DNA from 3 places in the Mesorhizobium sp. M0174 genome. Region 2 is predicted to be linked to each of the others. Evidence: predicted binding sites of a transcription regulator. Region 2 holds the regulator's gene; each other region holds the start of a gene.

What was found. The regulator PhoB, encoded in region 2, activates phosphate uptake and scavenging genes when phosphate is short. The targets are predictions, from matches to a motif close to TGTCATNNANCTGTCAT.
Region 1: the regulator PhoB is predicted to act here: its motif matches at 4,843-4,859, upstream of NKJ13_RS11405 (PhoX family protein).
Region 3: the regulator PhoB is predicted to act here: its motif matches at 4,345-4,361, upstream of ugpB (sn-glycerol-3-phosphate ABC transporter substrate-binding protein UgpB).

The regions. Positions count from the first base shown of each region.
Region 1 covers NZ_JAMYTB010000004.1:387,994-398,766, reverse strand. The annotation lists gene NKJ13_RS11435 (helix-turn-helix domain-containing protein) at 1-201, opposite strand, end outside; gene NKJ13_RS11430 (SMP-30/gluconolactonase/LRE family protein) at 317-1,177, shown strand; gene NKJ13_RS11425 (SulP family inorganic anion transporter) at 1,194-2,906, opposite strand; gene NKJ13_RS11420 (helix-turn-helix domain-containing protein) at 3,087-3,356, opposite strand; gene NKJ13_RS11415 (phosphatase PAP2 family protein) at 3,670-4,371, opposite strand; gene NKJ13_RS11410 (hypothetical protein) at 4,386-4,724, opposite strand; gene NKJ13_RS11405 (PhoX family protein) at 4,927-6,933, shown strand; gene NKJ13_RS11400 (GNAT family N-acetyltransferase) at 7,037-7,717, opposite strand; gene NKJ13_RS11395 (MarR family winged helix-turn-helix transcriptional regulator) at 7,717-8,205, opposite strand; gene NKJ13_RS11390 (ABC transporter permease) at 8,340-9,101, opposite strand; gene NKJ13_RS11385 (ABC transporter ATP-binding protein) at 9,116-10,042, opposite strand; gene NKJ13_RS11380 (cytochrome ubiquinol oxidase subunit I) at 10,305-10,773, shown strand, end outside.
Region 2 covers NZ_JAMYTB010000005.1:144,105-154,877, reverse strand. The annotation lists gene tolA (cell envelope integrity protein TolA) at 119-523, shown strand; gene NKJ13_RS12855 (hypothetical protein) at 558-773, opposite strand; gene NKJ13_RS12850 (DUF2865 domain-containing protein) at 1,100-2,071, shown strand; gene NKJ13_RS12845 (hypothetical protein) at 2,156-2,509, opposite strand; gene pstS (phosphate ABC transporter substrate-binding protein PstS) at 3,163-4,221, shown strand; gene pstC (phosphate ABC transporter permease subunit PstC) at 4,281-5,270, shown strand; gene pstA (phosphate ABC transporter permease PstA) at 5,274-6,125, shown strand; gene pstB (phosphate ABC transporter ATP-binding protein PstB) at 6,122-6,925, shown strand; gene phoU (phosphate signaling complex protein PhoU) at 6,958-7,665, shown strand; gene phoB (phosphate regulon transcriptional regulator PhoB) at 7,682-8,371, shown strand; gene NKJ13_RS12810 (ROK family protein) at 8,381-9,625, opposite strand; gene xylF (D-xylose ABC transporter substrate-binding protein) at 9,911-10,773, shown strand, end outside.
Region 3 covers NZ_JAMYTB010000005.1:37,494-48,266, reverse strand. The annotation lists gene argH (argininosuccinate lyase) at 1-977, opposite strand, end outside; gene tlpA (thiol:disulfide interchange protein TlpA) at 1,013-1,696, shown strand; gene NKJ13_RS12235 (bifunctional diguanylate cyclase/phosphodiesterase) at 1,699-4,131, opposite strand; gene ugpB (sn-glycerol-3-phosphate ABC transporter substrate-binding protein UgpB) at 4,424-5,734, shown strand; gene ugpA (sn-glycerol-3-phosphate ABC transporter permease UgpA) at 5,816-6,700, shown strand; gene ugpE (sn-glycerol-3-phosphate ABC transporter permease UgpE) at 6,709-7,557, shown strand; gene ugpC (sn-glycerol-3-phosphate ABC transporter ATP-binding protein UgpC) at 7,565-8,632, shown strand; gene NKJ13_RS12210 (ABC transporter ATP-binding protein) at 8,655-9,737, opposite strand; gene NKJ13_RS12205 (ABC transporter permease) at 9,734-10,773, opposite strand, start outside.

The DNA of each region.
Region 1 (10,773 bases), on a different contig from region 2:
GTTCATAGAGCCGAGCACGTTCTCCAACTCCACGCCGGCGGCAGCGCAGATCTCCATCAGCCGGTCGAGCTTGCAGTTGCGCTCGTGGAAGATGCGCTTCACCGTCGGCTCGGAAACGCCCATTCGCTCGGCAAGGACGCGGTAGGTCACGCCCTTGGCCTTCAGCGTCCGCTTCAGCGCGTCGAAGATCAGGCCGTTCACGGGATGCACCTCTTTTGCACGATTTGGTATCAACCTTCGGTACTAGTCCCGATAGATCTTCCCGGAAAGTATCGAAAGGCCTAGCTCTCCGCCAGTCCATTACGGGAGACTAGCCATGAAAAGCCTCTTCACACCGATACTTCTCGCCATCTTCGGCATCGCGACTGCGCCGGCAGTTCAGGCCGCTGAACTCTGGCGCGCCAGCGGCCTCGAGCAACCTGAATCGGCGCTGTTCGACGCCGCCGGCCAGCGCGTTATCGTCTCGAACATCGTCGGCAATCCCGGCGAAGCCGACGGCAACGGCTATCTGTCGGTTCTGTCGATGGACGGCAAGCTGGTCACACAACACTGGACCGACGGCATGGACGCGCCCAAGGGCATGGCGATTGCCGGCGGCAAACTCTACGTCGCCGACATCACCCATGTGCGCGTCGTCGATCTCCAAAGCGGCAAGCTAGCGTCGACGATCGACGTGCCGAACGCTGTCTTTCTCAACGACATGACCGCTGATGCATCCGGCAAGGTCTACGTCACGGATATGCTTGCCGATACGATCTATCGCATCGACGGCGACCGGCTCGAACTGTTCATCAAGGATGCGGCGCTCGCTTCGCCGAATGGCATCTTCGCCGATGGTGGCCGGCTGATCGTCGCTTCGTGGGGCAAGGGCATCAAGCCCGACTTCAGCACCGCGGAGCCGGGCGGCCTGCTCTCGGTCGATCTCGCCACCAAGGCCGTTTCGCCTCTGGCTGGCGCGGAAAACTTTGCCAACCTCGATGGCGTCGTTGCCATCGGCGGCAGCATCTACGCCACTGCCTATATGACCGGCACGCTCTACCGCTACAAAGCCGGCGGTACGCCGCAAGTGGTTGCGACGTTCAAGCCGGGCAGCGCCGATATCGGCACAGATGGCAAGTCGACAATCTTCGTGCCGCTGATGAACGAGGGCGAGGTCTCAGCGTTGGGCCTCGACTAAGCCGGCAGTTGCCAGCTCAGGCGGCGGGCGCGGCTTTCTTCAGCTGCGCCCGCGCATCCGTGATCGATGCGGCATAAGTCACCAGCGGCCGCTTGACACCGTGGTTGATCAGCATGCGGCGTGTCTGCGGTGAAGCGCCTGAGATAATAAAGCGAACGCCGGCGCGCTTGGCCTTGTGGGCCGCGCCCTCGATGACATTGGCCGCCGTCGAATCGAAGAACGGCACCGCCGAACAGTCGAGGATGAAGTTCTTGCGCTGGTCGGCGATGCGGTCCAGCACCGTGCCGACGGTCGAGGCGGCGCCGAAGAAAAAGGCGCCCGATATCCGGTAGACGACGGTGTCGGCATCGCTCGCCTCGCTGGAATCATAAGCGCTGGCTCGGTCGGCGACGTCTTCCTGCACCAGGGATTGATGGTCCGCCTCCACCGCGATGCTCTTGGCCATGCGGTCGATGAACAGGATCGAGCCTAGCGCGAAGCCGACGACGATGCCTTCGGTCAGGTCGCGGAAGATGACGATCAGGAACGTCGCCATCAGTACCAGCGCATCGCCGCGCGAGGCGCGCAGCAAGGTGGCGAAGGCCTGTTTCTCGAACATGTTCCAGCACACCACCGCCAGCACGCCGGCAAGTGCTGCAAGCGGGATATAGCTGGCCAGCGGTGCCGCCACCAGCATCAGAGCAAGCAGAATGGCCGAGTGCATCATGCCTGAGACCGGTCCATGCGCGCCGGCCCGTACATTGGTCGCGGTGCGGGCAATGGTGCCAGTGGTGCATATGCCGCCGAACAAGGCGGAGGCGATATTGGCGAAGCCTTGCGCCACCAACTCGCAATTGGAGCGATGCCGCCTTCCGGTCATGCCGTCGGCGACGACGGCCGACAGCAGCGATTCGATCGCCCCGAGCAGCGCAAAGGCGATGGCGTCCGGCAGCACGTCGATTATCCTGTCGAGGCTGAGCGGCGGGAAGGCCGGCCATTGCAGGCTGCGCGGGATGCCGCCGAAGCGCGTGCCGATCGTCTCGGCCGGCATGGCGAGCAATGCGACGACGAGGGATGCCAGTCCGATGGCAATCAGCATAGCCGGCCACTTCGGCCGAAACCGCCTCAACGTCGCAATGGTGATGATGGTCAGCGCCGCCACCGCAGTTGCGGCGAGGTTGATTGTTCCGGCCGCTTCGCCGATGGCCATCAGCTTCGGCACCAGCGGCCCTGGCTCCTTGCCGGCGAGCTTCAGCCCGAACAGTTCGACGATCTGGCCGGAGAAGATGATGACAGCGATGCCGGCGGTGAAGCCGACGGTCACCGGGTAGGGGATGAACTTGATGTAGGTGCCAAGTCTGAGATAGCCGATGGCAAGCAGGAACACGCCGGCCATCATCGTCGCCAGCAGCAAGCCGTCGACGCCAACCCGCGCCACTGTCGCCGCCACAAGCACAATGAAGGCGCCGGCCGGGCCGCCGATCTGGAAACGGCTGCCGCCAAGCGCCGAGACCAGGAAGCCGCCAATGATCGAGGTGTAGAGCCCGCGCTCCGGCGTCACGCCTGAAGCAATGGCAATTGCCATCGACAACGGCAGCGCAATGATGGCGACAGTCAGCCCGGCGATGGCATCCGCCTTGAAATGCGTGAGCGTGTAGCCCTCCCGCAGCACCGTCACCAGCTTCGGGGTGAACAGTTCGGAAAATGTCGGCCGCGCCGGTTGATGCACTGCCCGCTGCGTCTGATCCATCGAGTGCCTTCCGCATGAAACCAAGGAGCGGCGGGATCGTCGGCAGGACTGTCGGCGGTCGCCGTCGCGACTTGGAGCGGCGTGCGTCCAAATAGGCGCACAGATACGCCCCAACACTTTTGACCCGCGCATCGGACTATCCGAAAACCGAATTTGATTTTCGGCGATGCGGCAGTAGCGTCAGCCTTGCGGGTTCTGCGGCGTGACAGGCTTGAGGCGAACGCCCCTGCCGCCACGCTCGCTCGCCTGGTTTTCGCCGATCAGCTCGACCCCGGCCTCTTCAAGGGCCTGGATGACCTTCATCAGCGTATCGACCACGCCCCGGACCACGCCGTCGCTCGCTTCCATGCGCTGAATGGTTGGAAGCGAAACCCCGGCGCGCTCGGCGAGGGTCTTCTGATCGATGCCGGCCAGCGCCCTCGCGGCACGCATCTGCGCGGCAGTGATCATCGGTCAAAACCCCGTCTGAGTTCTGCAGTATCACGTATAATACCTTCATGATGATGGGTCAAACATCATCTTGCATATGTGAAACATGCAACAGTCTTTGCCAGCCGGTGCGCTGGCATGCTACAAACCTCGGCATCGTTTGGCGGGACATCCATTACGGTACCGATTTTACAGTAGGACCTCAAAAAGGATGAGCAGGTGAAGACATTCAAAGCGTTGGCGACCTCGACAGTCGTGCTGTCGATGGTTTTCCTGCTGGCAGGCTGCGGACATGGCCTGATCAACAGGCTGATTTGAAATAGTCCGGCCGACGTCAGGTGCCGTCGGCCCGCCCTAGCCATCGCTGCAGCAGTCGTGCCGCCAGCCAGCACAGCATCGCCCAGGCAAAGCCGGCGCACCAGCCGGCCAGCACGTCGGACGGCCAGTGGACGCCGAGATAGATGCGGCTGATGCCGACCACCACCGTCGTCAGCACCGCCAGCACGAGCACATAGATCTTCGTCGTGCGCCCGGGCAAAAACCGTGCCGCCATGCTGCCCAGCGTCAAATACGTCACCGCCGACAGCATGGCGTGGCCGCTCGGAAACGAAAGCGATGCCACATCGGCGAGATGCGAGACCAGATCGGGGCGCGGCCGGTCGATATCGAATTTCAGCACGCTTGACAGGAGCTGGCCGCCCGCCACCGCGACGAACATGAGAAGCGCCGCGCCTGGCCTGCGGATAAGGAGCAGATAGACGATCATTGCTGCCGTGATCAGCACCAGCACGCTGGCGCTGCCAAGGCTGGTGACGTCGCGCATCGCTCCTTCCAGCCACGCCGGTCCGATCGGATTGTCGGGCTGGCCGGCCTTGCGGAAGGCAAGCAGGATTTCGGTGTCGAAGGCATGCGGCGTGGTCGCCCGCGCCAGCTCCATCAGTTCTTCGAACCCCCACAGCCCGCCGGCAATGACCAGCCCGGCCAGCAGAACCGGGAACTCCAGCCAGTTGCGCAGTCTGCTTGCAATCTTCTTCATCGGCCTGATCGCAGCTACAGCCTTTGCAGATAGGGCCCGAGCGTGATCAGCGCCACAGCTGCGACGGCAAGCACAATGCCGGTTGCCTGTAAGGCATTGACGCGCTCGCCGAAGAAGACCAGCGCCACCACATTCACCGACACCAGCTGGATCACCGCCGACAGGCTGAACGACACCGACATGCCGAATTCACGGATCAGCCTCAGCATGATCAGATTGCCCAGCGAATAGAGCGCCAACGTCAGCACGATCTTGCCGAGGCTCGGCGCCAGCCCCCACTGTTTTGCGGCCATCGCCGCCAGCAGGAAGATCACGGTCGAAACGCAGAGCTGCCCAAGTCCCCAGAAACTCACTTTTGTTCCTCCCGATGCGGTCCCTACGCGCCTGCCGCAGCTCTTGTTTCCGAAGCGCCGGTCGCGGTCAAGCGGGACTGATGTTGGATACGAAATCGCAGGTGGCAATTAGCCGGCATGTCATCAAACTGTGACCTGCCGGTAATACCGGATTGGCCAGACAACACGCTCCAGCAATCCATCCAGCCAGAGGCAGGCCCCCATGACTGAACAGCGCTCGACCGAACATCGCACCCCTGACGCCCATTTCCGCACCAGTCTGCTCGAGGAAAACGATGGGCCAGGAGCCAATCCCACCGACAACCGCACCATGGGTGAGATCATCGCCGCGCGGTTCTCGCGCCGCGGCTTCCTCAAGGGCTCGCTTGCCGTCTCGGCCATAGCCGCTACCGTCAGCCCGCTGGCGCTGATCGCCGCCGACAACGCCCGCGCCGCCGAAGGCTCCGCCTTCGCTTTCGACGAGCTCGAGGCCGGCATCGACGACAAGCATCACGTCGCACCTGGCTATGACGCCGACGTGCTGCTGCGCTGGGGCGATCCGCTGTTCGCCGATTCGCCGGAATTCGATCCGACAAAACAGTCGGCGGAAGCCCAGGCCAGACAATTCGGCTACAACAACGACTATGTCGGTTATATCCCGATCGGCGGCTCAGCCGAGCATGGCCTGCTGGTCGTCAACCACGAATACACCAATCCGCATCTGATGTTCCCGGGCCTCGTCACCATCGTCGATGGCAAAGCCAAGCAGGCGCCCCTCAGCAAGGAGCAAGTCGATGTCGAGATGGCCGCGCATGGCGGCACCATTGTCGAGATCCGCAAAGAAGCCGGCAAATGGCAGGTCGTGCGCGACGGCAAGCTCAACCGCCGCATCACTTCCAATACCGAGATGGCACTGTCTGGCCCCGTCGCCGGCCACGACCGCGTCAAGACCAGCGCCGACCCGAGCGGTACGAAGGTCATCGGCACCCTCAACAACTGCGCCGGCGGCGTCACGCCGTGGGGCACCTATGTCATGGCCGAGGAGAACATCCACGGCTATTTCTCGGGCGAGCTGCCGCAGGGCCATAACGAGGCGGCCAACTACAAGCGCCTCGGCATTCCCGAAGGCGCCTATGAATGGGCGGCGCATCACGACCGTTTCGATATCGGCAAGGAGCCGAACGAGCCGAACCGCTTCGGCTGGATCGTCGAGGTCGACGTCCAGGATCCGACGTCGGTGCCGAGGAAGCGCACCGCCATGGGCCGCTTCAAGCATGAGGGCGCAGAATCGATCGTCGCCAAGGATGGCCGTGTCGTCTTCTACCTCGGCGACGACGAGCGCTTCGACTATGTCTATAAGTTCGTCACCACAGGCAAGTTCAATCCGGACGATCGCGCCGCCAACATGAATTTGCTCGACGACGGCACCTTGCATGTCGCCAAGTTCGCCGAGGACGGTTCAATCGAATGGCTGCCGATCGTCTTCGGCCAAGGGCCGCTGACGGCGGAGAACGGCTTTGCCAGCCAGGCCGACGTGCTGATCGAGACGCGCCGCGCCGCCGACCTGCTCGGCGCCACCAAGATGGACCGTCCGGAAGACATCCAGCCCAATGCCGCCAATGGCAAAGTCTATGTCATGCTGACCAACAATTCGAAGCGCAAGGCCGATCAGGTCGACCCCGCCAACCCGCGCGCCGAAAATGCCTTTGGCCACATCATCGAGATCGTCGAGGACGGCGGTGATTTTGCCGCCACCAAGGGCAAGTGGGAAATCCTGCTGAAATGCGGCGATCCCGCCGTGGCCGAAATCGGCGCCACCTTCTCCACCGCAACCACTGCCAATGGCTGGTTCGGCATGCCGGACAATTGCGCGGTCGATTCGGCCGGCCGCCTCTGGGTTGCTACCGACGGCCAGGGCCCGAAGGCCACAGGCCGCACCGACGGCCTGTGGGCGGTCGACACGGAAGGCCCGGCGCGGGCGACCTCAAAGCTGTTCTTCCGTGTGCCGATCGGCGCCGAAATGTGTGGTCCCCTGTTTGCGCCGGACGACCAGACTGCTTTCGTTGCCGTCCAGCATCCAGGCGACGGTGGCGAGGATTGGGAGGCTTTTGGGCGTCCGTCCTATTATGAGGATTTGTCGACCCGCTGGCCTGACTTCAAGCCGGACATGCCGGTGCGCCCGGCGGTCGTTGCCATCACCAGGCAAGGCGGCGGCAAGATCGCGGTCTGAGACGCAGGAAGGCCTTGCAGTCTCGAGGAAGGATTTCGACCATACGAAATCCTTCCTTTCCTGATATGAGATGCATCCATGCTGCGCATCATGCGCCGACCAATCATTCGGTGCGCTGAACCACGGCCACATTCATTGTGCTTCGCAACCTGAAGCCAATGGACTCGTATAGTCTGATGGCCGTGGCGTTGCTGGCATAGGCGTGGAGATAGGGAACTTCGCCGCGCGCCATTATCCGGTTTGCCACGAACAGGGACAGCAGCTTGCCTAGGCCACCGCCGCGAAATTCCGGATGTGAGCACACCCCGCTGAGTTCGGTATAGCCAGGTTGCTTCATGCGCTCGCCGGCCATTGCCACAAGTCTGCCCTCGATTTTCACGCCCCAAAAATCGCCCAGGCTCAGGGCTTCGAGCGTGAATGGGCCAGGCTTGGTGAGCAATGCCAGGGCGAGCATCTCAGCCGCATCGTCTCGGGTCAGACGTTGCACACGTTGGTCAGACACGGTTTGCAACGGCCGCTCGGCAATCATTTGAACCCCGGCTGCGGTGGAAGTCGCAAAAAGCCCCGCGGGCAGAGCAATGGCGTCCGACTGAAGCAGGATGACACTCTCGCCCGCGGAGACAAGCTGTTCGAGCGCCCGCAGGCTTTCGGCGTCGTCGGCGCCAGTGGCGGCGAACGGAACGATCGACGGCCGATACCGCCTGGCGAGGTCATTACCTTGTGCGAACGCCCGATGTCGCGTCTGAAGCGCGCTCCAGATAGGGCGGTCGAGCAGGTGTCTCATTACGCCGCGGCCTCCGGATTTTTCACTCGACGGTCGAGAGGAGCCGCGGCTAGACCGTCCTCGATGGCGGTCAGCTGCTCAAGAAGCGGCCCCGAAAGATCCGCGCACAAATCCGCAACGGCGTTTTCGATGCGCGGCCAGACCTCGCGCTTTGCGACATCGACCAGCCGCCGGCCGTCCCGAGTGAGAGAGACAATCCTGCGCCGCTGGTCATCGGTCGACGGACTAACCTCGAGCAATCCCAATCCGGCCAGAAGCGAGACGCTTCGCGTTACACCCGGCTGCGCGATGCCAAGCGATTGCGCCAGTTCCCCGACAGGCAGCGGGCCCAGCCTGTCGAGCGCGGCCAGCAGTGGGTACTGGCTCGCCTGAACCGGAACATCCAGCCGGTCGAGCAGGCGCTGCGCCTCCGCTTGCAGTTGCTCGCCTATACGCTTCATCCTGCTGCCCAGGCACAAGAAGCCAAGCGATCGTATGATGTCTTCCATAAACCAATCCGTCTCGCGAAAAACAATAACATGATATATAACAAAACATGAAGATCAAGGGCATCGTCGCAAGGGCTGCACTCAGCGCTGTTTCCGTTGACTGATAAGGCTGCTTTGCCTGGCAGGCCAGTCGCTCAGTTGCGCAGCCGGTAGCCGGTCCTGAAGATCCAGGCGACGATTGCTATGCAGACGAGCAGGAAAACAACCGTCATGCCGAGGCTGACGCCGACCGAAACGTCGGACTTGCCGTAAAAACTCCAGCGGAAGCCACTGACCAGGTAGACGACCGGGTTGAACAGCGTCACCGTGCGCCAGATGCCCGGCAGCATGTTGATCGAATAGAAGCTGCCGCCGAGGAAGGTCAGCGGCGTGATGATCAGCAGCGGCACCAGCTGCAGCTGCTCGAAGCTCTTCGCCCAGATGCCGATGATGAAGCCGAACAGGCTGAAGGTCACCGCCGTCAGCACCAGGAAGGCGAGCATCCAGAACGGATGCTCGATGTGAAGCGGCACGAACAGCGAGGCCGTCGCCAGGATGATCAGGCCAAGCACGATCGACTTTGTCGCCGCACCCCCGACATAGGCGATGACGATCTCCAGATAGGACACAGGCGCCGACAGCAATTCGTAGATCGAGCCGACGAATTTCGGAAAATAGATGGCGAAAGAAGCGTTGGAGATCGACTGCGTCAGCAGCGACAGCATGATCAGCCCCGGCACGATGAAGGCGCCGTAGCTGATGCCGTCGATCTCGGTGATGCGCGAGCCGATGGCCGAGCCGAAAACGACGAAATAGAGCGACGTGGAAATGACCGGCGAAACAATGCTCTGCAGCACCGTGCGAAGGGCGCGCGCCATCTCCACCCGATAGATCGCCCATACCGCATGAAGATTCATGACCGCGCGCGGGTTCATGCCGGTTTCCTCACCAGATTGACGAAGATCTCCTCAAGCGAGCTGTTTTCCGTATCGATGTCGCGGAACTGGATGCCGGCCGCCTCGAGCTCGCGGATCAACGAGGCGACGCCCGGCCGTTCGCTCTGGTTGTCATAAGTATAGGTCAGCTGCCCGCCATCCGGCGAAAGCTCCAGCGCGTAGCGCGAAAAGGCGTCGGGAACGGTGGCCAGGGGACTGCGCAGTTCCAGCACAAGCCGCTTGCGGCCGAGCTTGCGCATCAGCTCGGCCTTGTCCTCGACCAGCACGATCTCGCCGCGGTTGATGACGCCGACGCGGTCGGCCATCGCCTCCGCTTCTTCGATGTAGTGCGTGGTCAGGATGATGGTGACGCCGTCTTCGCGCAGCCGGCGCACCATCGCCCACATGTCCTGGCGCAGCTCGACATCGACGCCTGCCGTCGGTTCGTCGAGGAACAGGATGCGCGGCTCGTGCGACAACGCCTTGGCAATCATCAGCCGGCGCTTCATGCCGCCGGACAGCGTGATCGCCTTGGCGTCCTTCTTGTCCCAGAGCGACAGGTCGCGCAGCACTTTTTCGACGAACGCCTTGTCCGCCGGCTTGCCGAACAGGCCGCGGCTATAATTAACCGTCGCCCACACGCTCTCGAAGGCGTCGATGGTCAGTTCCTGCGGCACCAGCCCGATCAGGCTGCGCGCCGCGCGGTAGTCGCGGTTGATGTCATGGCCGTCGACGGTGACGGAACCCGAGGAGCGGTTGACGATGCCGCAGACGATCGAGATCAGCGTCGTCTTGCCGGCGCCGTTCGGACCGAGCAGCGCAAAGATCTCGCCGCGCACTATATCGAGATTGATCTCCTTCAGCGCCTTGAAGCCGGTGGCGTAGGTCTTGGTGACCCCGGAAATCGAGATGATCGGCTGCATGGCTGAAAACGGCTGCTTGAAACAGAGTTGTTGATTTAATCCGCTGAATGTCGGTTCGCAAACCCGGATGTCAATGCCGCTCCTGACAGTTCTGGACATCGAGGTTCGCCGGAATAGGCGACACCTGGCCGATCGTCCAGCCAAATCCAGGCAAAAACAGATTCACCGACACTGCGGCGTTCCGCCTCGCGGCGGGACGCCGCTTTGACCGTCCCGCGCATGAAGCCTATCCTTGTACAAACAAGCAGCAGCCGGAGCCGCCATGGACCCGCTCATTCTGTCGCGCATTCAGTTCGGCGCGAACATCTCGTTCCACATCCTGTTCCCGGCGATCACCATCGCGCTCGGCTGGGTGCTGCTGTTCTTCAAGCTCCGCTACAACGCGACAGGCGATTCGGCCTGGATGCGCGCTTATTTCACCTGGGTTAAGGTATTCGCGCTGTCCTTCGCCATGGGCGTGGTTTCCGGCGTCACCATGAGTTTTCAGTTCGGCACCAACTGGCCGGGCTATATGGAGACGGTCGGCAACATTGCCGGCCCGCTGCTGGCCTACGAGATCCTGACCGCCTTTTTCCTCGAGGCGGCGTTCCTCGGCATCATGCTGTTCGGCTTCCGCCGCGTCTCGAACCGCGTCCATACGCTGGCGACGGTGCTGGTGGCCGGCGGCACCACCTTGTCCGCCTTCTGGATCATAGCACTCAATTCGTGGATGCAGACGCCGGCCGGCTTCG
Region 2 (10,773 bases):
TTCACGACGCCTGCATGGCTGATGAAACGCGTCGCCGCCATCTTGTCATCGCCGCCGTCGGCCCTACCATCGAAGTTCGTCCCGTCCTCGAGGGCGGTTCAAGGACAGAGGCCCTGCCATGAAAAGCATTGCTGGAATGATCGTGATTGCAGGCGCCATGCTGGTGGGCGCAACCGGTCAATCGAATGCAGCGACGCTCAACACCATGCCCGAGGTCGGGGCTGCCATCCAAGCGTGCTGGACCCCTCCGGCGAATGCCGGGAATTCCACCGTCACCCTGAGCTTCAGCTTCAGGCGCGATGGCACGCTGATCGGCCGGCCCAAGCCGACCGCCATCCGCGTCGCCGGCGAGGAGAAGGCGCGCCAAGCTTTTGTCGACGCGGCGGTCGCGGCCGTGGACCATTGCCTGCCGTTGAGCTTTTCACCGGCGCTGGCTCAAGGCATCCCGGGCAAGGTGTTCACTCTGCAATTCAACTCGCCCAAACAAGAACAGGCTGCACCGCGAGTGAAGGCTTCGCCTTGATCTTTTCCAAAAACCGGATTCCACTTTTCGGGATCTAGTGGCGGCTTCGTCTGGCCTCGACATGTCGCGCCAGTTCCGGCATCTCGAAGACATAGTCGCTCCAGGCCGATTCCGGAATCTGGCCGGCGAGATAGCACTCCAGCAAAAGCCTCTGCTCGTGATCGAGTGGCCTTGGTGCGCGTTCATGGTCCAGCCCAAGTGAATGGAACAGATTCCTGGTCAGCCCCGCGACAGTGAAGTGGATCGACATCTTCGGTCTCCTCCTTTGGCCGCTCAACGCCGAACCTGGGGCTAAGGTTTCAGCAACGGCCGGCCGGCAACGCCGGATTGATCGCGGTGCGGAACCAGCCGCGCGCTTCAAATTTCGCCGTGGCGGGCGTCGTTGCTGCCGGTTCGTCTCAATCTTGAAATAAAAATGTAATATTGAATTCACGCGAGTGGATTTACTACACTAGAACTGAAGTCTCCGATGGTGTTGTGGTCTACTTCAATTAGGTATAACTGATTTAGCCAGCACTTATCCATAGTCGACAAAGAAATCCTGTTCTCGGTGCAACAAGGACAATGGTCGTTCCAATGACACGCTTCTGGTTCCTCACGATTCTGATGCTGGTGTCGGCAATAGCCATTGCGCTCGGGACATCCTTCTCCTACGCGGATAGCTGCGGTGCTATCAGGAGCCAATTGTTTTCGGCGGGGCGCAGCGGCGGGACCAGCCCCGAGCTTGCCCGACTGCGCCGGCAACTCGCCGCGCTTCAAAAGCTGGAGAGACAACGCCGATGCACGGCAAAAACGGCCGGCTTCTTCTTCAACCCCTGCGCCGACCTGGTCGCCAGCAAGGCGGAGGTGCAACGCCAGATCGCCAGACTGTCGAATTCGGGCAGGGACACGTCCGGATTGAAGGCCAGGTTTGTCGCGCTGGGCTGCGCCGCCCCCGCTGCCAAGAAACAGCCGGCGCAGCAGCGCACAGCACCCAAACCCCAGTTCGCAGGCACAATAATGGGCGGCAATCGGATGCTGTTTTGCGTTCGCTTGTCGGACGGATATTTCTTCCCCGCGCCAAAATCGCAGTTCGCCAAGAGCGACGATCTGAAGGAAACGGTCGATCAGTGCCGCTATATCTGCGACGATGCCGGCGTCGACCTCTACACGCTGAGCGACGCCACTCGCGAGACTGAAGAGATGGTCGCGCTCCAGTCGGGAAAACCCTATGTGGAGCTACCTGCCGCGTTCCGGTACCGCGACGACGCGAACTTCAAGGCCTGCGACGTCAAGCGCTATTATCGGCGCGTCGCCGAACTCAGGGCACGAACCGTGACACCGGCCAACATGACCAACGCCATCATTCCCTTGCCGACGGCAAAGCCGGATTTTGGCATCGTCGCGGAAATTCCTGAATCCGGGATCGAAACCGCCGGTGCCGTTCCCGCAGAGGCAAAAACGCCTGTTGCCGAGGTGCAAGGCGCCGCCCAGCATCAGCCGATCGAAACGGCGATCGGCGCGCGGCCGGTGAGAGTGGTCGGGCCGGCCTTTTTCCCGGCGGACTGATTCAGGCGGGCGATGTTCCGAGACGGCGAACTTTTGACCGGATAGCCGCTTCGAGGCGTAGGGCCGTCGACCGACGTCGGCTGGTTATTCGCAGACCATGCGGGCACGTTTGCCGGGCTCGCTGACGTTCCTGCAAGTTAGCGCCTTCGTCGGCTCCGGCGACAGCACGGGTGGGTTGTTGGTGGCCCTCCTCCGTGGCGCTGCAACGGAAGCTGCATTCCTGCGCATCGCCGGCCTTTTCGTCGTTTGCGGCGCCACTGGAAAGACGTCGGTCTCCAGTTGCGACTGTTCGGCTTGCGCCTGCGGCGAAGGCCGGTCCCAGAACCGGCGAACATCGAGCGGCTTGGGAATGATCACGGTGCCGTCATAGCTGCGAGCGCAGCCGCTTCCCAGAGGCAGCGCCAGGCACAGGAAGACAGGCAGAATCCGTCGAGACATCAGCAATACCCCTGCAAGCTTATAACGCCGCTTCGGCCTAACCGACAACCGGCGGAATAGGGCGAAGGGAGTAGATACCGTGAAGTAGAAGTCGTCGCGCTTCCCGTCGAAGGCCTTGCTCGAAGATCGAGCGCCGAGTCGGGCGCGAATGGGGATCCAGCGCGAGTTAGAAACTTGCGATTCGTCAACGCTTCCAGCGTAAGGCCATGGTGCGATCGCACCATACCAAAGCCGCGCTCAGTGGCGACAATGGGATGTTCGAAGTTCCGCTCCTCCAGTTACGGGCGGGAGCAGCGACCGCCGGCAAGAAACAGGGTCAGATTTACCCCAACGGACCTGTTTCGGCGATGGCGCGGCCATGACACGTTCTGGCTGCATGCAACGCGCTCCCGTCCGGTTTTTTTCTTTTAAAGCCGGTGGCTGCGATCGCCGAGCCGACGATGCCGGCCGGAAATCACGCAAGCTGCTGATTCCAGCGGCAAACCGCGGCCCATGCCGACAAAGCCCGCGGCCGCTCCTTCTTAACCCGGCTGGACGACGTTACCGGAGCGACATGAAACTGTCATGCGACTGTAATAATCGGGGGCTATTGGCCTCAGCGGGCGCCGGAGGAATGGCGCCGAGAGACCATATTCCGAACAGGAGCAGGCCACATGAGACATTTCATCCGCTCGGCGGCCGTTGCGATTGCAATGGCGGCGACGACCACCCTCACCCTGTCCGCCGCGCTCGCCGCGGACATCTCCGGCGCCGGCGCCACCTTCCCCTACCCGATCTATGCGAAGTGGGCCGACACCTACAAGAAAGACACCGGCGTTGGCCTCAACTACCAGTCGATCGGTTCCGGCGGCGGCATCAAGCAGATCAAGGCCAAGACCGTTACCTTCGGCGCTTCGGATGCGCCGCTCAAGGGCGACGAGCTTGAAGCGTCCGGACTGGCTCAGTTCCCGATGGTGATGGGCGGCATCGTTCCGGTCGTCAACCTCGAAGGCCTCAAGCCGGGCGAGTTGGTTCTCGACGGCCCGACGCTGGCCGACATCTTCCTCGGCAAGATCACGAGCTGGGATGACGAGGCGATCAAGAAGCTCAATCCCGACGTCAAGCTGCCTTCGCAGGCGATCGCGGTCGTTCACCGTTCCGATGGTTCGGGCACGACGTTCAACTTCACATACTACCTCGGCGACGTCAGCGCGGACTGGAAAGAAAAGGTCGGCGTCGACAAGGCCGTGGAATGGCCGGTCGGCATCGGCGCCAAAGGCAATGAGGGCGTTGCCAACAACGTCTCCCAGACCGGCGGCGCGATCGGTTATGTCGAATACGCCTACGCCAAGCAGAACAAGCTCACCCACACCGACATGATCAACAAGGACGGCAAGAAGGTCGAGCCCACCGCAGCCGCGTTCTCGGCGGCAGCGGCCAATGCCGACTGGAGCTCGCAGCCGGGCTATGGGGTGATCCTCGCCAATGAGCCGGGCGCCGAGTCCTGGCCGATGACGGCGGCGACGTGGATCCTCCTGTATAAGAAGCCGGACGACGCCGCGACCACCGGCGAAGCGCTCAAATTCTTCGCCTGGGCGTATGACAAGGGCGACGAGATGGCCGGCGAGCTGGACTACGTTCCGATGCCCGACAAGGTGGTTGAGAGCGTCAAGGCCATGTGGGCCAAGGAAGTCGTCGGCGACGATGGCAAGCCGCTCTACTCGGCTATGTAATCTCCTCCAGGGAGGGCGTCGACGGCGCCCTCCCTGTTGCCTTTAATCGCGAGGACCCAATGACCATCGCTTCCGATGCCATGCCATCATCTGCAGCAGCCCGGGCCAGGGACGCTACGGTGCGGCGCTTCGCGCTCACAGATGCCATATTTCGCGGACTCACCCGCGCTTCCGCAATCCTTGTGCTGGTCATCCTCGGCGGTGTCGCGATCTCGCTGTTTGCCGGCTCATGGCAGGCGCTGTCGTCCTTCGGCTTTTCTTTCCTGACGACTGAGAGCTGGAATCCGGTCACGGAAAAATTTGGCGCACTGGCGCCGATCTACGGCACCCTGGTGACGGCGGCCATCGCCATCCTGATCGCGGTTCCGATCGGCATCGGCATTGCGATCTTTCTCACCGAGCTCTGCCCGCGCCCGCTCAGGCGCCCGATCGGCATAGCGGTCGAGCTATTGGCCGGCATTCCCTCGATCATCTATGGTATCTGGGGCCTGTTCGTGTTCGCGCCATTCCTGCAGACGACGATACAGCCCTTCATCATCAACATCTTCCACGGCGTGCCGGGACTATCCAGCCTTTTCGCCGGCCCTCCTTACGGCATCGGCCTTCTGACCTCGGCGCTGATCCTCGCCATAATGGTGTTGCCCTTCATCACCTCGATCACCAAGGATGTCTTCGATACGGTGCCGGCGGTGCTGAAGGAATCGGCCTACGGCATCGGTTGCACGACCTGGGAAGTGACCCGGCGCGTGGTCATTCCCTATACCCGCATCGGCATCATGGGCGGCGTCATGCTTGGCCTCGGCCGGGCACTCGGCGAAACCATGGCGGTGACTTTCGTCATCGGCAACGCGCATCGCATCAGTGCCTCCCTGTTCGCACCGGGCACGACGATCTCGGCGACCATCGCCAATGAATTTACCGAGGCCGACGGCGACCTCTACACCTCCTCGCTGGTCGCGCTCGGCCTGATCCTGTTCGTCATCACCTTCCTGATCCTTGCCGCCGCCCGCTATATGCTGATGCGGATCGACGCCCGTACGGGAGCCTGACCGATGTCGACATCCTCATCGCTCCACAGCCGCCGCAAAGCCAGGAATTCGGTGATGATGGCGCTTTGCGTCGTCGCCGCCGGCATCGGACTTGCCTGGCTGGCGCTCATTCTCGGTGCGTTGGTCTATAAGGGCACAGCCGGGCTTTCGTTCGCGGTCTTCACCGAGATGACGCCACCACCGGGCGAAGCCGGCGGCCTGCTCAATGCCATCGCGGGCAGCCTGCTGATGACGATCATCGCCGTTGTCGTCGGCACGCCGATCGGCGTGCTGGCGGGAACCTACATGGCCGAGTATGGACGCTTTTCGCGCATCACCACCGTCGTCCGCTTCATCAACGACATCCTGTTGTCGGCGCCGTCGATCATCATCGGCTTGTTCGTCTATGAATTGATGGTGCGGCCAATGGGACATTTCTCGGCCATTGCCGGCGCCGTGGCGCTTGCCATCCTGGTCATTCCGGTGGTCGTGCGCACCACTGAAGACATGCTCAACCTGGTGCCGAACGCGTTGCGTGAAGCCGGTGCCGCGATCGGCGCGCCACGCTGGGTGGTGATCCGTTCGGTCGCCTACCGCGCCGCATTGTCCGGCATCGTCACCGGCATATTGCTGGCGATAGCACGCATTTCCGGCGAGACGGCGCCGCTGCTTTTCACCGCGCTCAACAACCAGTTCTGGAGCAGCAATATCAACGCGCCGATGGCCAGCCTGCCGGTGACCATCTTCCAGTTCGCTCTCAGCCCTTACGAGGAATGGCAGCAACTGGCGTGGACCGGCGCACTCATAATCACCCTGACGGTTCTGGGCTTGAGCATCCTCGCCCGCAGCCTTACCGGACGCAGAGAGGACAGATGACACAGATGTTGTCCCCAGACATGACGATGACCGAAACGGTCACCGAGAAGACGAAGATCGAGGTCAAGAACCTCAACTTCTACTACGGCCAGAGTAAGGCGCTGAAGGACATCAGCCTGTCGCTGCCCGAGCGCAGCGTCACAGCCTTCATCGGCCCTTCGGGTTGCGGGAAATCGACGCTGCTGCGCGTCTTCAACCGCATCTACGAGCTCTACCCGAAACAGACCGCCGAGGGCCAGGTGCTGCTCGACGGCAAGAACATTCTCGACCGGTCGCAGGATCTCAACCTCCTCAGGACAAAGATCGGCATGGTGTTCCAGAAGCCGACGCCGTTCCCGATGTCGATCTACGAGAACATAGCATTCGGCGTCAGGCTCTACGAGAATCTCGGCAAGTCCGAGATGGACGGCCGCGTCGAGCAAGCGTTGAAGCGGGCCGCGCTGTGGAGCGAGGTCAAGGACAAGCTAAACGCCAGCGGGTTGAGCCTGTCCGGTGGCCAGCAGCAGCGGCTCTGCATCGCGCGCACCGTGGCAGTGAAGCCGGAAGTCATTCTGCTCGACGAACCGGCTTCGGCCCTCGACCCGCTGTCGACGGCCAAGATCGAGGAACTGATCGACGAGTTGCAAGCCGACTACACGATCGTCATCGTCACCCACAACATGCAGCAAGCGGCGCGCGTGTCGCGCCAGACCGCCTTCATGTATCTGGGTGAACTGGTCGAGTTCGACCGGACTGAGAAGATCTTCACATCGCCCCGCGAGAAGCGCACGCAGGACTACATCACCGGCCGCTTCGGCTGAGCCGTTCCGATCATGCATATGAGGACAGGACCATGGGCGAACACACAGTCGCTTCTTTCGACGAGGATCTCGAGCAGATCAGTAAGCTGATCCGCGACATGGCCGACCTCGCCGGTTCGATGGTCGGCGGGGCGACCAAGGCCCTGTTGAATTCCGACAACGTGCTGGCGCAGCGCGTCGTCTCCGACGACGCCATCATGGACGCGCGTCAACGCGAACTGGACGATCGCGCCATCACCCTGATCGCCAAGCGCCAGCCAATGGCTCACGATCTGCGCCATGTCGTCGGAGCGATCCGCATGGCCGGCGACCTCGAACGCATCGGCGACCTTGCCAAGAATATCGCCAAGCGTGTGAGCGCGGTCGGCCTCAGCGTCACGCCGCGCGACCTATCGCATTCCATCGATGCGATGGCGCAGCTGGTGCTCATCCAAGTGCAGGGCGTCATCGAGGAATATGCCGCAGGCGATGCGGCCGCGTTGGCCAAGCTGCGCGCCGCCGACGAGCGTATCGACGTCAAATACACGTCCGTGTTCCGCGAGCTGTTAACCTACATGATGGAAGATCCGCGCAACATCACCGCTTGCACGCATCTGCTGTTCTGCGCCAAGAATCTCGAGCGGATCGGCGACCATGTCACCAACATCGCCGAGAATGCGTATTATGTGCTGACCGGCGAGCAATTGCCCGTCAATCGTCCGAAGCAGGACGAAACGACAATGTCCGCGCCGGTGACATGATGGGGGTGCCCAGCCGATGATCGCACCACGCATAATGGTGGTGGAGGACGAGGAGCCGTTGGGCGTGCTGCTCCGCTACAATCTCGAATCCGAAGGCTACCAGGTCGAGGTGGTGACACGCGGCGACGAAGCCGAGATCCGTTTGCAGGAAAATGTGCCCGACCTTCTGGTGCTCGACTGGATGATACCGGCGGTTTCCGGCATCGAGCTCTGCCGCAGGTTGCGCGTGCGCCCCGAAACCGAGCGGCTGCCGATCATCATGCTGACCGCGCGCGGCGAGGAGAGCGACCGGGTGCGCGGTCTTTCGACCGGCGCCGACGACTATCTGGTCAAACCGTTTTCGACGCCGGAATTCATGGCCAGGGTCAAGGCGCTGCTGCGGCGCGCCAAGCCGGAAGTGCTGTCCAGCGTGTTGAAGGTCGGCGACATCGTGCTCGATCGCGAATCGCACAGGGTCTATCGCAAGAAGAGCGAGATCCGGCTCGGGCCGACCGAATTCCGACTGCTCGAGTTCATGATGCGGCATCCGGGCCGCGTCTTCTCGCGTAGCCAGTTGCTCGATAATGTCTGGGGCGAGACGATCTACATCGACGAACGCACCGTCGACGTCCATGTCGGGCGGCTGCGCAAAGCCGTCAATAACGGCCGCATGCCGGATGTCATCCGCACCATCCGCGGTGCCGGCTATGCGATCAGGGAAGATTGACCCGCCTGGTCAGGCGACGTTCTTTCTGACGCCGGGCCTCATTTGCGCGCCCGGCGCGAAAATCTCCTGGTCGACGAAGCTTAACGCCCGCATCGCGCAGCCTTCGCGGATCAGCGGCAATTCGTTCGGCTCGGTATCGAAGGAGATCGAGCCCGAGTGCTGGCCGCCGGCGGTCTGGGCGATTGCCTTGCGCAAGGCCGGCTCGATCAGATCGAAGGCAGCGGCACTGGCGCCGACCATCGCGACCGGTGCCGGATCGATCAGCGCGAACAGCGAGCCGAGACCGAAACCCAGCGCTTCGCCGGCCTTGCGGTAGGCCTCGCGTTCCGGCCCATCCTTCTCGCGCGCGCGGGCGGCCAGCGCGCGCATGTCGGCGTCGCTGACGTCGGCGATAGGTTCGCTGTCTTCGCTCATCTGCCTGGCGTTGCGCCAGATGGCATAGTTGCCGGCATAGGCTTCGATGCAGCCGCGCCGCCCGCAACGGCAGAGCGCGCCGCCCGGACGATGGATCATGTGGCCAAATTCGCCGCCCGAGGAATGCGTCCCGGTGAACAGTTCGCCCTTCAGCACAAGCCCCATACCGATGCCATGCGAAAGCAGGATGGCGATGAAGTCGTCGCGATAGCGATCCGGATTGCGCCAGCGCAAAGCCACCGCCATCATATTGCAGTCGTTCTCCACCGTGGCCGGGATGCCGAATTCGTCCTCCAGCATGTCGGCAAAGGCGATGTCGGTCTGCGGCGTGATCGGCGACCACAGCATGGCGCGTGCAGGGGAGTCGGTAATGCCCTGAATCGCCAGGGCGATGCGGGCGACACTGCGGACGTCAAGGTCTGGGTCCTCAAGCCGGCGCCGGACGATGGCCATGCATTCGCGGATCAGCTCGTCGCGCGGCATGGTCAGCGTGTCCAGCCGGCGCTGTTCCTCGGCGACCACCTGTCCCGCATAGTCGATAATGGCGGCCGACAGGAAATTCAGTGACAACACCACGGTCAGCACCGCCGCCGCTTCCGGGTTGAGGGCGAGGCCGACCTGTGGACGACCGCGTTTCAACGAAACGGGCTCACTTGCCTTGCTCTCGGCGAGGATGCCTTCCCGTATCAGGTCGGAGGAGATCGCCGATATGGTTGAATGACTGAGGCCGGTGGTGGCTGCGATCTCCGTACGCGATGGCTGGCCGGCCCGGCGCACCGCCGAGATCACCATCGCCCGGTTGCGCCGGCGCAAATCGTCATGGCGGATTCCGACCGACATCGTTTTGCTTTCCTCCCGGTTGCCGCGGCCGCTCATGAACCGGAAGCCGTCGGTAATGTCCGACAAATAGTGTCGGATGCGGCAAATAGTGTCAGATGCAGGTGGCGCTGTCATCGTTTATTCCGACGCTCGAAAAAACTCGCACAGTCATCAAAATCCATCAGAATCGATGTTGACAGCAGCCGGAGATCGGGCCAGTATTTTTTCGAGGCTCGAAAAAATTAGAGCTTCTAAGCTGGTCTTTGAGCCAATTGGTCACGCCGTACGCGGCGCAGGGAGGATATGATGAAGAAATTCACGACCGCCATTCTGGCGGGTGTCGCCATGACGCTGGCGCTGGCGTCGGTGGCGCAGGCGAAAGACAAGGTCATCGGCGTTTCCTGGTCGAACTTCCAGGAAGAGCGCTGGAAGACCGACGAGGCCGCAATGAAGGCGGCCATCGAGGCCGCCGGCGACAAGTATATTTCCGCCGACGCACAGTCCAACCCCGGCAAGCAGCTCACCGACGTCGAGAGCCTGATCTCGCAGGGTGCCAATGCGCTGATCATCCTGGCACAGGATGCCTCGGCCATCGGGCCGGCCGTGCAGAAGGCACTGGACGAAGGCATCCCGGTCGTCGGCTATGACCGGCTGATCGAGAACAAGGACGTGTTCTATCTGACCTTCGACAACAAGGAAGTCGGCCGCATGCAGGCCCGCGAAGTCTTCAAGGTGAAGCCGGAAGGCAACTACGTCTTCATCAAGGGTTCGGGTTCCGATCCGAATGCCGATTTCCTGTTTGCCGGTTCGATGGAGGTGCTGAAGGAGGCCATCGACAGCGGCAAGATCAAGAATGTCGGCGAGGCCTATACGGACGGCTGGCTGCCGGCCAACGCTCAGAAGAACATGGAACAGTTCCTGACCGCCAACGACAACAAGGTCGATGCCGTGGTCGCGGCCAATGACGGCACCGCCGGTGGCGTCGTCGCCGCGCTGACGGCGCAAGGGCTGGCCGGATCGGTTCCGGTCTCGGGCCAGGACGGCGACCACGCCGCACTGAACCGCATCGCGCTTGGCACACAGACCGTGTCGGTGTGGAAGGACGCGCGCGAGCTCGGTAAGAACGCCGCCGAGATCGCCTCGCAGCTTGCCGACGGCAAGCAGATGAC
Region 3 (10,773 bases), 110 kb from region 2:
TCCTTGCCATAGGTCAGCGGCATGCCCTTCATTACTGTCAGCAAGGCGACGAGGTGCCCGGTGACGCGGCCGGTCTTGCCGCGCACCAGTTCGGCAGCGTCGGGATTCTTCTTCTGCGGCATGATCGACGAACCCGTCGAGAAACTATCCGACAGCCTGACGAAGCCGAATTGCGGCGTCGACCAGATGATGATCTCTTCAGCCAGTCGCGACAGATGCGTCGCGCAGATCGCTGCTACGCCCAGGAACTCGAGCGCGAAATCGCGATCCGAAACGCTGTCGAGCGAATTGCGCATCGGCTCGCGGAAGCCAAGCGCCTTCGCTGTCTCGTGCCTGTCAATCGGAAAGCTGGTGCCGGCAAGGGCGGCAGCGCCGAGCGGGCTTTCATCCATACGCTCAATCGCATCGCGGACGCGAGACAGGTCGCGCGCAAACATCTCGACATAGGCCATGCAGTGGTGGCCGAAGGTCACCGGCTGCGCCGCCTGCATGTGGGTGAAGCCCGGCATCACCGTTGCCGCATGCTCCTCGGCGCGATCTAGGAACGCCGTGATCAGCCCCTTCAGCGCCTCGGCGACGCGAAAGCACTCGTCCTTGACCCACAGCCTGAGGTCGACCGCCACCTGGTCATTGCGCGAGCGGGCGGTATGCAGGCGGCCAGCTGCGGGCCCGATCAAATCGGCCAGACGGGCCTCGATATTCATGTGGATGTCTTCCAGCCTGGTGGAGAACTCGAATGTGCCGGCCTCGATCTCTGCCAGGATCGTGTTCAGCCCGTGAGTGATTTTTTCTTGATCGGCCGCCGAAATAATGCCCGTTTGCGCCAGCATCTGGCAATGGGCGATCGAGCCGCGAATATCCTGCGCATAGAGTTTGCGGTCGAACGAGATCGACGCGTTGATCGCTTCCATGATTGCGGCCGGACCCGAGGCAAAACGTCCGCCCCACATCTGGTTGCTGGCCTTCTTGTCGTTCATCGCTATAACCCGTGCTCCGGAGCAGTTTTTCAAAAATGGCAGACGGCAATAGATTTTTCCCGGCTTTGCGTCTCATCCTCGCCGCTTTGGTTGCGGGCGTGCTGGCCGGCGCGGTCGCGGTATATGTCAGGGAAAGCAGTTCTGGCAACAAGGCGCCCGCGCCAGTGGCCGCCGGCGGCGGCAAGGACGACGCCGCCTGCGTCGCCAAGACCGACCGTGCCAAGAAGATCGCCGCCGCTGCTACCGGCCAGGTTGCCGCGCTTTTGCCGGCGGATCCGCCGCAATCGCTGAAAAGCCTTGCCTTCAACGGCCCCGACGGGGAGCCGACGATGATCGCCGATCATGCCGGCAAGACGGTGCTGCTCAATCTGTGGGCGACATGGTGTGCGCCTTGCCGCGCCGAAATGCCGGCGCTCGATGCGCTGCAGAAGGAGATGGGCAGCGATGCGTTTCAGGTTGTTGCCGTCAACGTCGATGCCGGCGACGATGCCAAACCGAAGAAATTCCTGGAGGACACCGGCGTCAAGTCGCTCGGCTACTATCGCGATGCCACGATGGCGCTGTTCAACGACGTCAAGACGCGCGGCCTGGCGCTAGGTCTGCCCGTCACCATGCTGATCGATGGGCAAGGCTGCCTCATCGCCCATATGAACGGCCCGGCCGAATGGTCGGGGCCGGATGCCAAGCGTCTGGTCGAGGCGGCGCTTCAGCCGGGATAGGCTCAGACCGTGCGCAGGCGCGGCTTGAGCACGGCAATGCTTGCGCCGCGTCGGCTGGCTGTGCGGATTGCCGGAGCAGCCACGCCCGTCAGTTCGCCGAACGTCTCGATCGGAGCCGGTTTGCCGAGGTAATAGCCTTGCCCGATCTCGCAAGCCTCGGCATCCAAGAACTGCAATTCACCCGGCGTCTCGATGCCCTCCGCAAGGACCGGTAGGCCGAGACCGCGTCCAAGCCCCAGCACGGCGCGGACGATCGCCGCGAACTGGGCGTTCTTGTCGACCGATTTGATGAACGACCCGTCGATCTTGATCTTGTCGAAGGGAAAGGCGCTAAGGTTGGACAGCGAAGAGTAGCCGGTGCCAAAATCGTCCATCGCTACATGCACGCCAAGCGCCTTGACCTGCCTCAAGGCCGCCAGCGCGCGGGGCATATCCTTCACCAGGGCTGTTTCGGTGATCTCCAGTTCCAGCCTGCCGGGTGCCAGGCCGGACCTCGCCAGTGCATCATGCACCTTGCGGCTGAAGTTCGGATTGTGAAACTGCACGGCGGAGACGTTGACGGCGACCATCAGCGGATTTGTCCAGCGAGCAGCATCGTTACAAGCCGTCGTCAGCACCCAGTCGCCGATCTGGGCGATCGCGCCACTGTCCTCGGCCACGGGGATGAAAACAGCCGGAGAAATATCACCCCGCTCAGGGTGCTGCCACCGGACCAGGGCTTCGAAGCCGATCATCCTGCCGCCGCGGATTTCCTTCTGAGGCTGGTAGACGAGGTGGAACTCCTTGCGGGCGATGGCCTGGCGCAATTCATGCTCCATCACGCGCTTGTCGCGGGCCGCGGTGCCCATGGCTATCTCGAAAAACCGGTAAGTGTCCCTGCCTTCGGTTTTGGCGCGATGGAGTGCCGTGTCGGCATGGCTGATCAGGCCGGCCTGGTCTTCGGCATCCAGCGGAAAGAAGGCGATGCCGATGCTGGCCGAGACGAGGCCGGAGCCGACCGAAACCCTGTTTTCCTCGCGGATCGCCGCCAGCAAGTCCTCGGCTATCCGGCCTGCGGCCAAGGGGTCGGGGAGGTTCGGAGCTATGATGGCAAATTCGTCACCGCCGAGACGCGCGAGCATCTGTCCGTTGCGCGGGATGCCGGAGATGCAGTGCGCGAGCTTCTGCAGCATCGCGTCACCGGCGCTGTGGCCGTAGAGGTCGTTGACTTGCTTGAACCGGTCGAGGTCAAGCAGCAGGAGCGCCAGATATCCATCCTTGCCGCCACGATCCATCGAGGCGACTTCTGCTTCCAGCCGGGAAGAAAAGCTCCGCCGATTGGCAAGCCCGGTAAGCGGATCGAAATGCGCGAGGCGGAGAATCTCTTCTTCTGCCTTCTTGCGCTCACGGATGTCGCGAACGGCAAGCACCGTATGAGGCCTGCCGCAGTAGGTGATCTTCCTGGCGATCAGCTCGACAGGAATTCTCGCGCCGTCGCTGCCCCTTAATTTCGCTTCCTGCGCCTGTTCGCCGAAGCCGGACATAGCGGCTGCGCTCTGTCCGTCGAAAAGCTCGCCGAGTTGCATCGTGTTCAGGGTGGCTGTCGCTGTTCCGGTCAGCTTCGCCATACTGTCATTGGCGCTGACGATGCGGGTGCCATCGCAAACGATCAGACCTTCCACCGCCGCATTGGCGAGATCGTGCATGCGCTCGGCCTCGAGCTTCTGGTGGCGAAAGCGCAGATCGATCCACAGCGCGGCACCTGACAGCACAAGGATTACAAGGCTGGCGACCGCTGCGGCAAAGGCCTGGGAAATGGGCTCGATGGAATGTTCGGATATTTCAATCGAGGAATCCGGAATGATCGACACCGCGGCCATCGCGATGAAATGCAAGCTGCAAATGGCCAGCGTCAAAAGCGCGGCGCCGCCGAGAGTCGCGACTGCTGACGGGCGGCGCAAAACGACCAGGAGTGCCAGTGCCGCAAGGGTCACGCCGGCCAGAAGCGACATCGCGACAAGGAGCAGGTTCCATACGACCCGGCCTTCGACCTCGAAAGCCGCCATGCCGATGTAGTGCATCGTCGCGATGGCGCCGCCCAGAATGGCACCACCGACGAGGAAATGGTCGATGCCGCGGCGCAAGGTGGCGACCCACATCCCAAGCGCGGTCAGGATGACGGCGGCGGCAAGCGAAAAGGCGGATAATCCCGGATTGTATGCGTTCGGTATTCCCGGCGTAAACGCGGTCATGGCGATGAAATGCGTCGCCCATATGCCGAACCCGGTCGAGGCCGCGGCGATCATCAGCCAGACAAGCCGGTTTCGCTCGGTCGATCGGCCGACATGCTTAAGGAGATTAACTGCTGAGAAACAAGAAATTCCACAGACGAGTGCGGCGAGCGCAACCAGTCTCAGGTCGTGCTGATTTACGATACAATTATAGACCGTCAGCATCCTGGTTCACTCGGTCAAAACTAACAGGGGAGGTGTGACGGATTAGCTCTTGGAGATTTTAACGAATAGTTAACCCGTAGGCCATGAGGCGGGTCTTTTCGGGGGAAAACCGATGCCGCTGCGCCGAAAAGGCGGTGATGTCGTTTCTGACGCCCGGTTTCGGTAGCGAGTGCACTTTAGGAAGGAATGGTGTTCATTGATCGGCAACAAAACCGTTGTCCGATTGTCATCAGCGCCACATATTGCCTTTGCGGAGGTGCCCCTTTCGCCAATGACAAACGGGAGATGAAACATGAAGTTCTTCGGCTTTGCGGCCGGTATCGCCGCCACCGTGACCCTGCTTTCCACCACCTCCGCCTTCGCCGTCACGCAGATCAGCTGGTGGCACGCCATGACCGGCGCCAACGCCGAGGTCGTCGCCAAGATCTCCAAGGATTTCAACGCCAGCCAGAGCGAATATGAGCTCGTTCCGGTGTTCAAGGGCACCTATCCGGAGACGCTGAATGCCGGCATCGCTGCCTTTCGTGCCGGGCAAGCGCCCGATATCCTCCAGGTGTTCGACGTCGGCACCGGCGTGATGATGGCGGCCGAGGGTGCGATAAAGCCGGTGGCCGATGTGATGACCGGCGCCGGGATGACTTTCGACAAGAGCCAGTATCTGCCCGGCATCGTCGGCTATTATTCCAAGCCGGACGGCACCATGCTGTCCTTCCCCTACAACTCCTCCTCGCCGATCCTCTACTACAACAAGGACATCTTCCAGAAGGCAGGCCTCGACGTGAACACTCCGCCCAAGACCTGGAACGAGGTTTGGGAAGCCGCCAAGAAGATCAAAACGAGCGGCGCCGCCTCTTGCGGCTATACCTCGACCTGGCTGACCTGGATCCATCTGGAGAATTTCGCGGCGTGGAATGACGTGCCTTGGGCCACCCAGCAGAATGGCCTGGCCGGCGGCGACGTCGAACTCAAGATCAATGCGCCGATTTTCGTCAACCACTTCCAGGCGCTCGCCGACCTGGCCAAGGACGGCACGTTCAAATATGGCGGACGCACCTCCGAAGCCAAGCAGATATTCCTCGCCGGCGAATGCGGCATCTTCACCGAATCGTCGGGCGGCCTCGGCGATATCGTCAAGTCCGGCATGAACTATGGCATCGGCCAGCTTCCCTACGACAGTGACGCCAAGGGTGCCCCGCAGAACACGACGCCGGGCGGTGCCAGCCTATGGGTGTTCGGCAACAAGTCGGACGAGGAATACAAGGGCGTTGCCGCCTTCTTTGCCTATCTGTCCAAGACCGATGTACAGGAATACCTGCACCAGAAGTCGGGATACCTGCCTGTGACGCTCGCCGCGTACGAGGCGACCAAGAAATCAGGCTTCTATGACAAGAACCCCGGCCGCGAGACACCCATCCTGCAGATGATCGGCAAGTCGCCGACCGACAATTCGAAGGGCGTGCGTCTGCCCAATCTGCCGCAGGTGCGTGATATCCAGAACGAGGAGCTGGAGAAGATGCTGGCCGGCCAGCAAACCGCCCAGCAGGCGCTCGACAATGCGGTCGCGCGCGGCAACGCCGCGATCAAGGAAGCCCTGGACAACTAACGAGATCGTCTCGGTCAGTCGGTTGGAATATCGCCCACGCGAGCGCGCGTGGGCGATGCCTGGATAGCGAGGGAAATCAGCCTGTCTCCACGCGTCGTCTTTCCCAACAAGATCCTGCCCTACCTGCTGGTGGCGCCACAGCTCGCCATAACCCTGGTTTTCTTCTACTGGCCGGCTGGTCAGGCGCTTTACCAGTCGATGCTCAGGCAAGACCCGTTCGGACTGAAGAGCAGGTTCGTCTGGTTTGCCAATTTCCGGAAGGTGCTGGCCGATCCGGCCTACCTCAACTCGATCAAGGTCACGGTGGTGTTCTCGCTTGCGACCGCGATCGTTGCCATGGTTGTGGCCCTGCTGCTCGCGGTCATGGCCGAGAAGGCCGTGCGCGGCAAAGGCCTCTACCGCACACTGTTGATATGGCCTTATGCCGTGGCGCCGGCGATCGCCGGCATGCTGTGGCTGTTTCTGTTCAACCCTTCGATAGGCTCGTTGGCCTATTTGCTGAGAAGCCTCGGCATCGCATGGGACCCACTGCTCAACGGCACCCACGCCATGATCCTGCTGGTGTCGGCGGCTGCCTGGAAGCAGATCAGCTACAATTTCCTGTTCTTCGTCGCCGGCCTGCAGGCGGTGCCGAAAACGCTGATCGAAGCGGCGGCCATGGACGGCGCCGGCGAAACCAAGCGCTTCTGGACCATCGTCTTCCCGCTGCTTGCGCCGACAACGTTTTTCCTGCTGGTCGTCAACACCGTCTATGCCCTGTTCGACACGTTCGGCATCGTTCATGCCGTCACCGGCGGCGGGCCTGGCAAGACGACCGAGACGCTGGTCTACAAGGTCTACAATGACGGCTTCGTCAATCTGATCCTGGGCGACTCGGCGGCGCAGTCGGTCATCCTGATGGCCATCGTCATCGCGCTCACAGCGATCCAGTTCCACTATGTGGAACGCAAAGTCCACTACGGCTGAGGGCAGCGATGATCGGCCAGTCCCCGCTCCGCACCTTCATCGCCCATGCCGTGCTCATCCTCGGCATATTGATCGTGGCTTTTCCGATCTACTACACCTTCGTTGCCTCGACGCACACGCTGCAAACGATCCTCAGGCCGCCGCTGCCGCTCTTGCCGGGCGGCCAGCTATGGAACAACTACAGCGAGGGGCTGTTCGGCGGCATCGGCCGTATCGGCGGGGTCAGCGTCGGCAAGCTGCTCCTCAACACCACGATCATGGCGCTCGGCGTTGCGGTCGGAAAGATCTTCATCTCGATCCTGTCGGCCTACGCGATCGTGTTCTTTCGCTTTCCGCTGCGCATGACCTTCTTCTGGCTGATCTTCATCACCTTGATGCTTCCAGTCGAGGTGCGCATCCTGCCGACCTACAAGGTGATGGTCGATCTCGGCATGATCGATACCTATGCCGGCCTGATCGTCCCGCTGATCGCCTCAGCCACTGCAACGCTGCTGTTTCGCCAGTTCTTCATGACCATACCGGGCGAATTGGTCGAGGCGGCGCGTGTCGACGGTGCCGGGCCATGGCGCTTCTTCTTTGATATCCTCCTGCCGCTGTCGCGGACAAACATCGCCGCGCTGTTCGTGATCCTCTTCATCTATGGCTGGACGCAGTATCTTTGGCCGCTGCTCGTCACCAACAGCAGCGACATGAACACCATCGTCATCGCGCTGAGAAAGATGGTTTCCTTCGCCGATGCCGACACCCAATGGCACCTCGTGATGGTCACGGCAATGCTGGCTATCGTGCCGCCGATTCTCGTCGTGGTGATGATGCAACGCTGGTTCGTGCGCGGCCTGGTCGAATCCGAAAAGTGAGACTCTGATGGCGACCGTCGATCTGAAGGACGTGAAGAAGGTCTATCCCAGCGGCGTCGAAGCCGTGAAGGGCGTCTCCATCGCCATTCCCGACAAGGAGCTTTGCGTGCTGGTCGGGCCGTCAGGTTGCGGTAAGTCCACGCTGCTGAGGATGATCGCCGGGTTGGAGACCATTTCGGCCGGTACAGTCGCCATCGACGGCAAGGTGGTCAACGCCATCGGCCCGACCGAGCGCGACATCGCCATGGTGTTCCAGAATTACGCGCTCTACCCACATATGAAGGTCTATGACAACATGGCCTATGGCCTGCGCAACCGCGGCACGCCGAAGGACGAGATCGATAGCAGGGTACGCTCGACGGCCAAGGTGCTGGAGCTTTCGGCGCTGCTCGACCGGCGCCCGCGCGAGCTTTCAGGCGGTCAGCGCCAGCGCGTCGCCATGGGTCGCGCCATCGTGCGCAACCCGAAGGTCTTCCTGTTCGACGAACCACTGTCCAACCTCGATGCGAAATTGCGCGGGCAGATGCGCATCGAGATCAAGAATCTGCAGCGCTCGCTTGGCGTCACCTCGGTTTATGTCACGCACGACCAGCTTGAGGCGATGACGCTGGCCGACATCCTCGTCGTCATGAACGCCGGACTGGTCGAGCAGACCGGCGCGCCGCTTGATGTGTACGAGAAACCGGCCTCGACCTTCGTCGCTTCGTTCATAGGCGCACCGCCGATGAATCTGCTGGCGCTCACAGGGGCCTCCCCAAGCTTGGTATTGGCCGACGGTACGGTGATTGGCTTGGCGCCTCGACAGGGCAAGGCGGTGACACTGGGCTTTCGTCCGGAGGACGCCGATATCACCTTCGCGGCAGAGGCGCCGGCCGGCGCGCTCGCGCTGCCGGCGACAGTGGAAGCGGTCGAACCGGTCGGTGCCGAAAGCTTTCTCCATTGCGTGGCAGCCGGCAGCCGCATCGTGGTGCGCGTCTCAGGCCGCGCCAGCGCCAAGCCAGGCGACCGATTGCGCGTCGTGGCCAGGTCCGAAAAGCTGCATTGGTTCGATCAAGCGGGCAAACGGGTCGATTGAAATCGGCCTTGCGCAAAACCGTTCAGGCAAACACATGCGCCTTGCCCGACACGGTCAGCCGCACGATCTCGCCGACCGCAGGCGCGTCCATGCCCGGCTTGCGCAGGATCAATGGCGTGTTGCCGATGGCGGCGGCGTCGGGCGGATCTGGGCTGTTCAAGAGACGTACGGCGATCGTGCACATCGAGCCCGCGAATTCGGATTCCGTGACCTCGCCGAACAGCATGTCCGGCGTGCCGGACATGCCTTCACGCGAGGTTCGTTTCAGCAGCACCTGCTCGGGCCGCAGCATGATACGGGCGATGTCGCGCCGCTCGGTGCTGTCGACGGCGATGCGGCCGAGCGGCGAGGTGGCGAAGCCATCAGCGATCCGGGCCGGCAAGACGATGGCGTCGCCGAGGAACTCGGCGATCATCCTGTCCTTCGGCCTGAAATAGAGCTCGCGCGGCGTGCCGACCTGCGAGAATTTGCCGTCGCGCATCACCGCGACCTGGCCGGCGAATGACAGCGCCTCGGCCTGATCATGGGTGACCAGGATGGTGGTGATGCCGGCGGTTTCAAGGAGCTCGGCCACGGCCTTGCGCATCGAGGCGCGCAGGCCGGTGTCGAGCGCCGAGAACGGCTCGTCGAGCAGCATCAGCCGCGGCTTCATGGCCATGGCGCGGGCGAGCGCGACGCGCTGCTGCTGGCCGCCGGAGAGCTCATGCGGGCGGCGCCTCAGGATTCCTTTGTCCAGTCCGACGACATAGGCGAGCTCGGCGATGCGCTCACTGCGCTTTTCCTCGTGACGCCCCATGCCGAAGCCGATATTGGCGGCGATGCTCAGATGCGGGAACAGAGCGCCGTCCTGCGCCACCAGCCCGATGCCGCGGCGATGCGCCGGCACGGCCGTGTCGCCATCGGCCAGCACCTCGCCATCGAGCACGATGCGGCCCTGGTCCGGCGCCTCGAAGCCGGCGATCAGCCGCAGCAAGGTGGTCTTGCCGCAACCGGATGGCCCGACGATTGCCGTACGGCTGCCGCTGACCACGCTGAGGTCGACGCCGGCAAGTGCTGCGACAGGCCCGTAGTGCTTGTGGATGCCGCTCAGCTCGAGAAAGCTCATCGCCCGGCCATCCGCTTCGACTGGACGTAGAGCAGCCAGGTCAAAGGCAGCGACATCGCTACCATGATCAGGGCATAAGGCGCCGCCGACGCATAGTCGATCTCGCCGCTATAGGACCAGAACGCCATGGCCAGCGTGCGGGTGCCGTTGGGTGCCAGCATCTGGGTTGCGGTCAATTCGTTCATGATACCCAGCGCGACCAACGCCATGCCGGCTGCGGCGCCCGGCGCCGACAGGCGGATGGTCGTCGACCACAGCGCCTTGAGCGGCGACCGGCCTAGGCTCGAGGCGGCGCGTTCGAGCTCGACTGGCGCCTGTGCGATCGACGCCCTGAGGCTAATCAGGGCGCGCGGCAGGAACATCAGCGCATAGGCGACCAGGATGGTGAACAGGGTCTGGTAGAGCGGCATGGCGATACGCACGGCGATGGTGACCAGCGCCAGCGCGATGACGACGCCAGGCAACGCGCCGACGATATAGTTGCAGCCCTCCAGGACGCGTTGCAGCCTTCCCGGCGCGCGGATCGAGATCCACGCCATCGGCATTGCCGCGACGGTGGCGAGCAGCGCGCCGGCAATCGCCAGGAACAGCGTCTGGCCAAGCGCCAGACCGATCTCGTCGAGCCGCCAGACATTGGCGCCGCCGGCCACGAGCCAGCGGCCGATGGTGGCGAACGGCACGCCGAGCGCCAGCAGCGTGGTAATGGCGGGCAGCAGCAGGCAAGGAATGGTGGCGCGCCCAAGGCCCGTGCGCTGCTGCTGGCGCGCAGCACCCGAACCGACGCGGGCATAGCGCTCTTCGCCGCGCACCAGCACCTCCAGACCGAGCAGCACAAGGCAGCAAGTCACCAGCACGCCGGCCAGCATGTTGGCGGCGGGACCGTTGAAGGTCGACTGAAACTGGTCGACGATCGCGGTGGTGAAGGTGTCGAAGCGGATGAAAACGTAAAGGCCGTATTCGGCCAGGAGGTGCAGGCCGACCAGCAGCGAGCCGCCGCAAATGGCGAGTCGGAGCTGCGGCAGCACGACACGCCGGA